One region of the Stenotrophomonas sp. CCNWLW162 genome, then DNA from elsewhere that is predicted to be linked to it. Evidence: riboswitches for the same ligand, from Rfam matches in the RefSeq annotation. Region 1 holds a riboswitch; the other holds the start of a gene.

Region 1 (4,206 bases):
GATCAGTTGCAACAGGTTCATGACCGACCAGCTTGCCATGGAGAAACCTAAGTATCGCTTGGGACTGAACCAAGCAGGTCGGTTGCATCGGTGACCATCGATCCGGCAGGCATGTCGCTGCCCTACACTCGGAAGATGCGCCCCGATTCCATCCTCACCCTGTCCTGCCCCGACCGTACCGGCATCGTCTACCGCGTGTCCGGCCTGTTGTTCGACCACGGCTGCAACATCCTCGACGCCCAGCAGTTCGGCGACGAGGAAAGCGGCCGCTTCTTCCTGCGCGTGCACTTCGACCGCGATGCCAGCCTGCCGTTGGAGACCGTACACGCCGCCATGGCTACGCTCGCCGCCGGCTTCGGCATGGACTGGCAACTGCACGATGGCCGACGCCGCGCACGATTGCTGGTGCTGGTCAGCAAGCAGGGGCACTGCCTCAACGACCTGCTGTTCCGCGCCCACAGCGGCCAGCTGAAGGTCGACATCGCGGCGGTGGCGTCCAACCATGCCGACTTCGCAGCGCTGGCCGCGTCCTACCAGGTGCCGTTCCATCACCTGCCGGTGACCGCCGATACGCGTGCGGTGCAGGAGCAGCAGATCATCGACCTGGTCGAACGCGAGCGCATCGACCTGGTAGTGCTGGCGCGCTACATGCAGATCCTGTCACCCACGCTGTGCCGCGCCCTGGCCGGTCGTGCGATCAACATCCACCACAGCTTCCTGCCCAGCTTCAAGGGTGCGCAGCCGTACCACCAGGCGCACGCGCGCGGCGTCAAGATCATCGGCGCCACCGCGCACTACGTCACCGAGGATCTGGACGAAGGCCCGATCATCGAACAGGACGTGGCCCGCGTGGACCACGCGATGGCACCGCGCGAACTGGTGCGGCTGGGCAGCGATACCGAATCGCTGGTGCTGGCACGCGCCGTGCGCCGGCATGTGGAGCACCGCATCCTGCTCAACGGGCACCGCACGGTGGTGTTCAGGTAGATCCGACAAGAATGCCTGCACATGCGGGCTCCGGTAGTGCCGGCCGCTGGCCGGCAGCCACGGAACCTGTGCAGATGCCGGCCAGCGGCCGGCACTACCGTCGGTCCCTTCCGGGTCGAAACTACAGAATCGCGATCCCCGCCTTGCCCAGCGCCTCGCGCACCATCGCGTCGTTGGCTTCGGTCACCGGCTTGGTCAGCTCCCACAGGAATTTCACCCGGAAGCCGGACTTCACCGCGTCCTGCGCGCTCCACAGCACGCAGTAGTCGCGGGCCAGGCCGCACACGTGCACCTCGCGGATGCCACGCTCGTGCAGCCAACCGGCCAGGCCGGTGGCGGGACGAGTACCGTCGGGCCCGTGGTTCTCGCGGAAGGCACTGTACGAATCCACTTGCTGGCGGGTGCCCTTGCGCAGGATAAGGTCGGCCACGGTCCAGTCCACATCCGGGTGCAAGGCGGCACCCGCGCTGCCCTGCACGCAGTGGTCCGGCCACAGGGTCTGCGGCTGCGCGTGCAGCAGGATGGTTTCGAACGGGCGCTGGCCGGGATGCTGGCTGGCAAACGAGGCATGGTCGGCCGGGTGCCAGTCCTGTGTCGCCACCACGGTGCCGTAGCGGCGCTGCGCCAGCAGATCAGCAATCGGTGCCACCAGCGCATCGCCCTGATCGCAGGCCAGCGCACCGCCGGGCATGAAGTCCGGCTGCAGGTCGATCACCAGCAGGGCGACATCGGCGGGCAGGGCGGTCATGGCAGTTCCGGTACAACAGAAGGGGCGACCAGCGTGGCCGCCCCATGCCCACACGTCAATCGCCCTGCGGCGTCTCAGCGTCCTGCCCGTAGTACAGCAGGCCGATCTTGATCCGTTCGCGGCCGTTCTCGCGGCGGTGGCGGTTGGCATCGCGCAGCGAGTACACGCAGCCGCAGTATTCCTGCTGGTAGAACTGCTCGCGCTTGCTGATCTCTACCATGCGGCTGGCGCCGCCGCCCTTGCGCCAGTTGTAATCCCAGTACTGCAGGCCTTCATAGCGGGATGCAGCGCGGATGCCACAGTCGTTGATCTGCGTCATGTTCTTCCAGCGCGAAATGCCCAGCGACGAACTGATGGTGTCGTAGCCGTGCTCGTGCGCATACAGCGCGGTGCGCTCGAAACGCATGTCGAAGCACATCGTGCAGCGGATACCACGCTCGGGCTCGTTCTCCATGCCGCGTGCACGACTGAACCAGTTGTCCGTGTCGTAGTCGCAGTCGATGAATGGAATGTTGTGCTGTTCGGCGAAGCGGATGTTTTCCTGCTTTCGCAGTTCGTATTCCTTCACCGGATGGATGTTGGGGTTGTAGAAGAAGATCGCGTAGTCGATCCCGGAGGCGGTGATCGCCTCCATTACTTCGCCCGAACAGGGCGCGCAGCACGAATGCAGCAGCAGGCGCTTGCCGTCGGCGGGCAGGGTCAGGGTGGGGCGTTGGAGCTCGGTCATCGTCAGGTACCGCATGGACCGCCGGCAACGGCGGTGGCCCATGCATCAGCGCGTGGGTGAACAGGTCTGGCCGGATACCGTGAAAAGGACGCGCGCGGCGGCATCGCCTGCACGCGCAGGACGACGACGGCCCCGGCAACCTCCCCGCGGAGATTCCAGGTCGAGTCAGGGGACGGTCGTGTCCCCTGGCCGGGGCCGGTATTCGGGCTGATGGACACGGGCCGCAGCCCACCTACTACCTGCCGCTTCCCAGGCGCGAGCCCAGTGCTGTTGGCAGGATTCGTTTCCATTCACCGCTGCGGGGCAGCTCCGGAATGGGCGCGCAAGGCGCCTTCACCGGATTCCCGTTTAAATCCCTGCCGCCATCAACGCCACGGCAGGGATACCTTCGGCATGCCCACGGTGGACGCGTTGGCGGCAATGGTCAAGGCCCAATGAAAGTGCAGGGCTGTGGCTCGTTTCTCAGGCTGTGAGAGCGCCTCTTGCCATACTGGGCACCGACAGACGGGAGGTGGCTCGTGGCGGCGAAGTACTGCGATCTGGTCATGAAAGGTGGCATCACCAGCGGCATCGTGTACCCCAATGCGGTACTGGCGCTGGCCCGCGAATATCGCTTCAAGAGCATCGGCGGCACCTCGGCCGGCGCCATCGCCGCGGCGGTGGCAGCGGCAGCGGCGTGCGGTGATCGTCGGCAGCAGGCGGGTGAACACCTGTCCGGCGACGCAGGCTACAGCGGGTTATCGGCGGTGTCGGCGCAGCTGTCGCGGCGCGGCTTCATCTACAGCCTGTTCCAGCCAGCGCGAGGCGCTCGTGCGGCGTATCGGCTGCTGGTGGTGCTGACCGGTAATGCCCGCCTGCCGCACAAGCTGCTGTGCCTGGCCGTTGCCGTGTTCGAGATCGCGCCACTGGAGGTGTTGGTGTCGCTGGCGCTGCTGTTGGGCCTGGGCTGGTGGGGCGGTGGCTGGAGCGGCGTGGCCGCCACGCTGCTGCCGTCGCTGCTGTGCGCTTATGGTGCCGGCGTGGCCGGCGCCGCGCTGCGGGTGGCGCGGGTGGCGCGGCGCAATCTGCTGGGCCTGTGCAGCGGCCTCGGCCGCGACGCGCGCAATCCGGCATTGACCGAGTGGCTGCACGAGTGCCTGCAGCAGTTGTCAGGCAAGCCGCTGGATGCACCGCTCACCTTCGCCGACCTGCACGATGCGCCGCGCTATGCCGGTGAGCCGGACAGCCCGCATGCGATCAGCCTGCAGATGATCACCACCTGCGTGTCGCATAACGAACCGCGCACGCTGCCGTTGGGTGGGGCGCAGTTCTGGTTCCTGCGCGAGGAGTTCGAACAGCTGTTTCCGGCCAGTGTGGTGCAGTGGATGGTCGACCGTGCCGGCCCACCGCGCGAGGTTGAAGGCCGCAACTACTACCATCTGCCGCAGGGCGCGTCGCTGCCGGTACTGGTGGCCACGCGCATGAGCCTCAGCTTCCCGCTGCTGATCAGCGCGGTGCCGCTGCATGAGCCCTCGCGTCGCGAACGTCGCTGCGAGCCGACGTCGACGGCTGCAGATGAGGGCGGGCAGAACGTGGCCGACAGCATGGAAGGGCTGACCAGTGCCGGGCAGACCTGCGGCCCGGTGATCACCGCGTTCCGGATCTGCTGGTTCTCCGATGGTGGCATCAGCAGCAACTTCCCGATCCACCTGTTCGATGCCGCGTTGCCGCGCTGGCCGACCTTCGCCATCAATCTGGTCTACCC
Region 2 (4,206 bases), on a different contig from region 1:
AACAGGCCCGTGGCCTGGTCTACGCCGAGTCCGACCGCATCGCCAACGCGGCCAACCTCTCGGCACTGGTCTACCACGCCCTGCCCGACCTGAACTGGGTGGGCTTCTACCTGTACGACGGCAAAGAGCTGGTGGTCGGTCCGTTCCAGGGCCTGCCGGCCTGCGTGCGCATCCCGCTGGACAAGGGCGTGTGCGGTGCCGCCGCCAGCCGGCGCGTGACCCAGCGCGTGGATGATGTCGATGCCTTCCCCGGCCACATCGCCTGCGATTCGGCCTCGCGCTCGGAACTGGTGGTGCCGTTGCTGCGTGGCGATGAACTGATCGGCGTGTTCGACATCGACAGCCCCAAGGTCGGCCGCTTCGATGCCGACGACCAGGCCGGCCTGGAAGCCATCGCCCGCGTGTTCGTCGAGGCGCTGGGATGAGCGCACCGAAGCTGCGCAACATCGGCCCGAAGAGTGCGGCGTGGCTGCGCCAGGTCGGCCTGCGCAGCCGCGAAGACCTGGTTGCGATTGGTGCCGTGGGCGCCTTCGTCAAGGTCAAGCGCGCAGGCTTCAAGCCCAGCCTGAACCTGCTGTACTCGCTGGAAGGCGCACTGCTGGACCGCCATTGGCAGGAACTGAGCGAGCCGCAGCGCGAGGCGCTGGTACAGGACTATGAGGCGCGCATTGCCGCACATCCGTTGAAAGCGGCCGGCCCGGCCTCGGGCCCGGTGCATGAGCAGCGCTTCGACACCGATGATGACGCGGAAGACAGCGTGGCCGAGCACGCCGACGAGGATTGAAGCCTCCGCGTTCCTGGGGATGCCGGCCAGCGGCCGGCACTACCACTGTGATGCGGGATCGGTAGCGCCGGGCCATGCCCGGTGAGTTAGATCAGGGCTGCTGCAGCTCCAGCAGCTCGCCCACCAGACCTACCTCACCGCGTTCCAGCCGCACCCGCAGGCGGGTGCCGTGGTCGATGCGCAGGGCCCAGCACAGCGACATCGGCAGGCCACAGACCTGCGACAGCACCATGCGCAGCGGGCCGCCATGGCTGACCACCAGCGTCGGCACCGGATCGTCATCATCGAGCAGGCGATCCAGCGCGCGCGCGATGCGCCGCTCGAAGTGGCCCCAGCTTTCACCGTTCGGCGGTGGGTACGCATGCGGATCTGCGTGGAAGGCCGCCAGTGCATCCTCCGGCAGGTCGAACAGCGACTGCCCGTCCCAATCACCGAAATCCAGTTCTTCCCATTCCTCGTCCGCGTCCACGTCCAGCCCGCGCGGGGTGGCCAGTGCCATGGCAGTGTGCAGCGAGCGCAGCCGCGGCGAGCTGATCACCCGCTCCCAGGGAAGCCCGCCGTAGGCCTCGACCAGTTCCTGTGGCAGGCGGGCCAGCTGCGGCGGATCGCTGCGGCCATCAAGGAATTCATCGCGACCATTGCCGGCGTGGCGGACCAGGTCGAGGATCATGCGTGCGTCCCATGCGGGCGACGCAGGTACAACGGAAAACGGGCGGACATCGGCAACTGCACCACGGGATCTGAGGGGCCATTCTAAGGGCAGTCGAGCAAGCTCGACGCTACGCGCTGCCTGCGATGCCGTAGACTGCGCGCACTTCCAGGTGACCTGCGGCCATGGCCGGCAGGTTGAAACGGGAAGCCGGTGACGCGTGATTCCACGCCATGCCGGCGCTGCCCCCGCAACGGTAAGCACGTCAGTTCCAGGCAAGACCGCCACTGTGCCGCAGGCATGGGAAGGCGCCTGGACGGTGGCCTCGCGCCACCTGGCGGCAAGCCCGGAGACCGGCCCGGAAGCCTCAGGTCGCGATGCGGTGGGCATGGCGCTGGATGACGCGGCCTGTGCTGCGGCATCGGCGCGTGCCAGCCTTCGCGGCTCCTCCCCTTCGCCACGCGGGCGTGCGTGGCACCTGGAGTCCCCCATGAAGCTGCAGTCCCGAATGCTGTCCCTGGCCGTGCTGGCCGCCCTGCCCGCGCTGGCCCAGGCCGCCGATGACACCACCGCGCTCGACCAGATCCTGGTCACCGCCACCCGCACCCCCATCGCCCTGCAGGACAGCATCGCGCCGGCGCAGGTGATCGACCGCGCGCAGATCGAATCCAGCCAGGCCACCTCGCTGCAGGAACTGCTGCGCGGCCGTGCCGGCATCAACCTGACCAACTCCGGCGGCCTCGGCAAGCAGAGCTCGCTGTTCCTGCGCGGCACCAACTCGGGCCACACCGTGGTGCTGGTCGATGGCGTGCGCATCAACAGTGCCGACCTCGGCCTGGCCATGTACCAGGACCTGCCACTGGCGCAGATCGAACGCGTCGAAATCGTACGCGGCCCGCAGTCAAGCCTGTACGGTGCCGATGCCATCGGCGGCGTGATCCAGATCTTCACCCGCCGCAACCAGGGCGACTTCGCCCCGCACTTCCAGCTCGGTGGCGGCAGCAACGGCCTGCGCGAAGCCAGCGGCGGCATCGGCGGTGGTACCGAGCGCGGCTGGTTCGGCGCCGACATCGCCTACCAGCACTCCGACGGCATTGATGCCTGCCGCGGCTCGGCTACGCTGTTCGCCGGCTGCTTTGCCGACGAACACGACCGCGACGGTTACCGCAACCTGTCCAAGAGCCTGCGCGGTGGCTACAGCTTCAACGACCAGTGGACCGTGGAAGGCAGCGCACTGCGCGCCGACGGCAAGAACCACTACGACGGTTACTACAACTACTCCGAAACCCGCCAGCAGGTGCTGGCCGGCAAGGTGCGCTACACCCCGTCCGAACGCCTGGCATTCACCGCCAATGTCGGCCGCAGCGACAACGAGTCGGACAACTTCGGCGCACCGGGTGTGTTCGGCAGTGCGCAGACCCATCGCAACAGCGCCTCGCTGCAGGGTGATTTCGGCCTGGCCGAGGGCCAGCTGCTGAGTGCCGGCGTGGACTGGAGCGAAGACAACCTGGATGGCAGCAGTGCCGGCTACCTCGTCGACAGCCGCCGCAACACCGGCGTGTTCGTGCAGTACCAGGGCCGCTTCGGCCGCCATCAGCTGCAGGCCAGCGCACGCAACGACGACAACCAGCAGTTCGGCAATCACGCCACCGGCAGCGTTGGCTGGGCCATGGAACTGGGCCACGGCCTGCGCGTCAATGCCAGCTACGGCACGGCGTTCAAGGCACCGACCTTCAGCGACCTGTACGACCCGTGGAGCGGCGTGCCGACGTTGAACCCGGAAAAGTCCAAGAGCGCCAACCTCGGTGTTTCGCAGCAGGGCCAGGGCTGGCATTGGGGCCTGGACGTGTACGAAACGCGCATCGATGATCTGATCACCTACGATGCATTCACGATGAAAATGCAGCAGGTGGAGAAGGCGCGCATCCGTGGCGCCGAACTGACCGGTGGCGTGCTGCTGGCCGGTTTCGACATCAATGCGCAGCTGAGCTACACCGACCCGCGCAACCGCACCCACGGCAGCACCCAGTTCGACAACTGGCTGCCACGCCGCGCGCAACAGACCGCACGCCTGGACATCGACCGCCGCTTCGGCGATTTCCGCGCCGGCCTGACCGTGCAGGGTGCGGGCAAGCGCTATGACGACGCGGCGAACAGAGTGAAGGTGGGCGGCTACGGCACGCTGGACCTGCGCGCCGAGTACGCGCTGACGCCATCGTGGTCGCTGCTGGCGCGTGCCGCCAACGTGTTCGACCGCAGCTACGAGACCGTGGCGTGGTTCAACCAGCCCGGTCGCGAGTACCAGTTGAGCGTGCGTTACCAGCCGAAGTGAGCGCAACGTTCATGGTAGTGCCGGCCGCTGGCCGGCACTACCCATTGCGTCGGCCCGGGTTACCGCCCGGCGACCGGCGTTATCCGTTGAATCAGCCCTGCAACCCCGGCAGTTCACGCAGGTCGTCGATCACCGCCACCGCATGCGCAGTGGCCAGGTCCAGGCCGCGCGGGTAGCCGTAGCGCACCAGCGCGATCGGCATGCCGGCATCTTCGGCGGCGCGGTAGTCGGTCAGCGAATCACCCACCATCAGGCACTGCCCCACGGCCAGGCCGAAGTGCGCGGCGATGTGCCGCAGCGGTTCACCACTGGGCTTGCGCTGCGGCAGCGAATCGCCGCCCAGTATCAGCGCGAACGCATCACCGATGCCCAGGTGCTGCAGCAGCGGTGGCACCAGTGCTTCGGGCTTGTTGGTGCAGATCGCCAGCGGCACATTGCGTT

The links. A riboswitch is a leader RNA that binds a small molecule or an ion and turns the genes downstream of it on or off. The one in region 1 is predicted to bind cobalamin.
Region 2: it holds a riboswitch for cobalamin, as region 1 does, so the genes downstream of both, btuB (TonB-dependent vitamin B12 receptor) here and V9K93_RS17315 (epoxyqueuosine reductase QueH) in region 1, are expected to answer to the same signal.

The regions. Positions count from the first base shown of each region.
Region 1 covers NZ_JBBCBL010000007.1:49,204-53,409, reverse strand. Annotated here, with positions in the region: gene V9K93_RS17330 (LysR family transcriptional regulator) at 1-21, opposite strand, end outside; gene purU (formyltetrahydrofolate deformylase) at 136-987, shown strand; gene pncA (bifunctional nicotinamidase/pyrazinamidase) at 1,109-1,735, opposite strand; gene V9K93_RS17315 (epoxyqueuosine reductase QueH) at 1,791-2,477, opposite strand; cobalamin riboswitch at 2,639-2,853, opposite strand; gene V9K93_RS17310 (patatin-like phospholipase family protein) at 3,008-4,206, shown strand, end outside.
Region 2 covers NZ_JBBCBL010000003.1:574,973-579,178, forward strand. Annotated here, with positions in the region: gene V9K93_RS11355 (GAF domain-containing protein) at 1-425, shown strand, start outside; gene V9K93_RS11360 (TfoX/Sxy family protein) at 422-784, shown strand; gene V9K93_RS11365 (histidine phosphatase family protein) at 876-1,454, opposite strand; cobalamin riboswitch at 1,587-1,809, shown strand; gene btuB (TonB-dependent vitamin B12 receptor) at 1,924-3,765, shown strand; gene gph (phosphoglycolate phosphatase) at 3,857-4,206, opposite strand, start outside.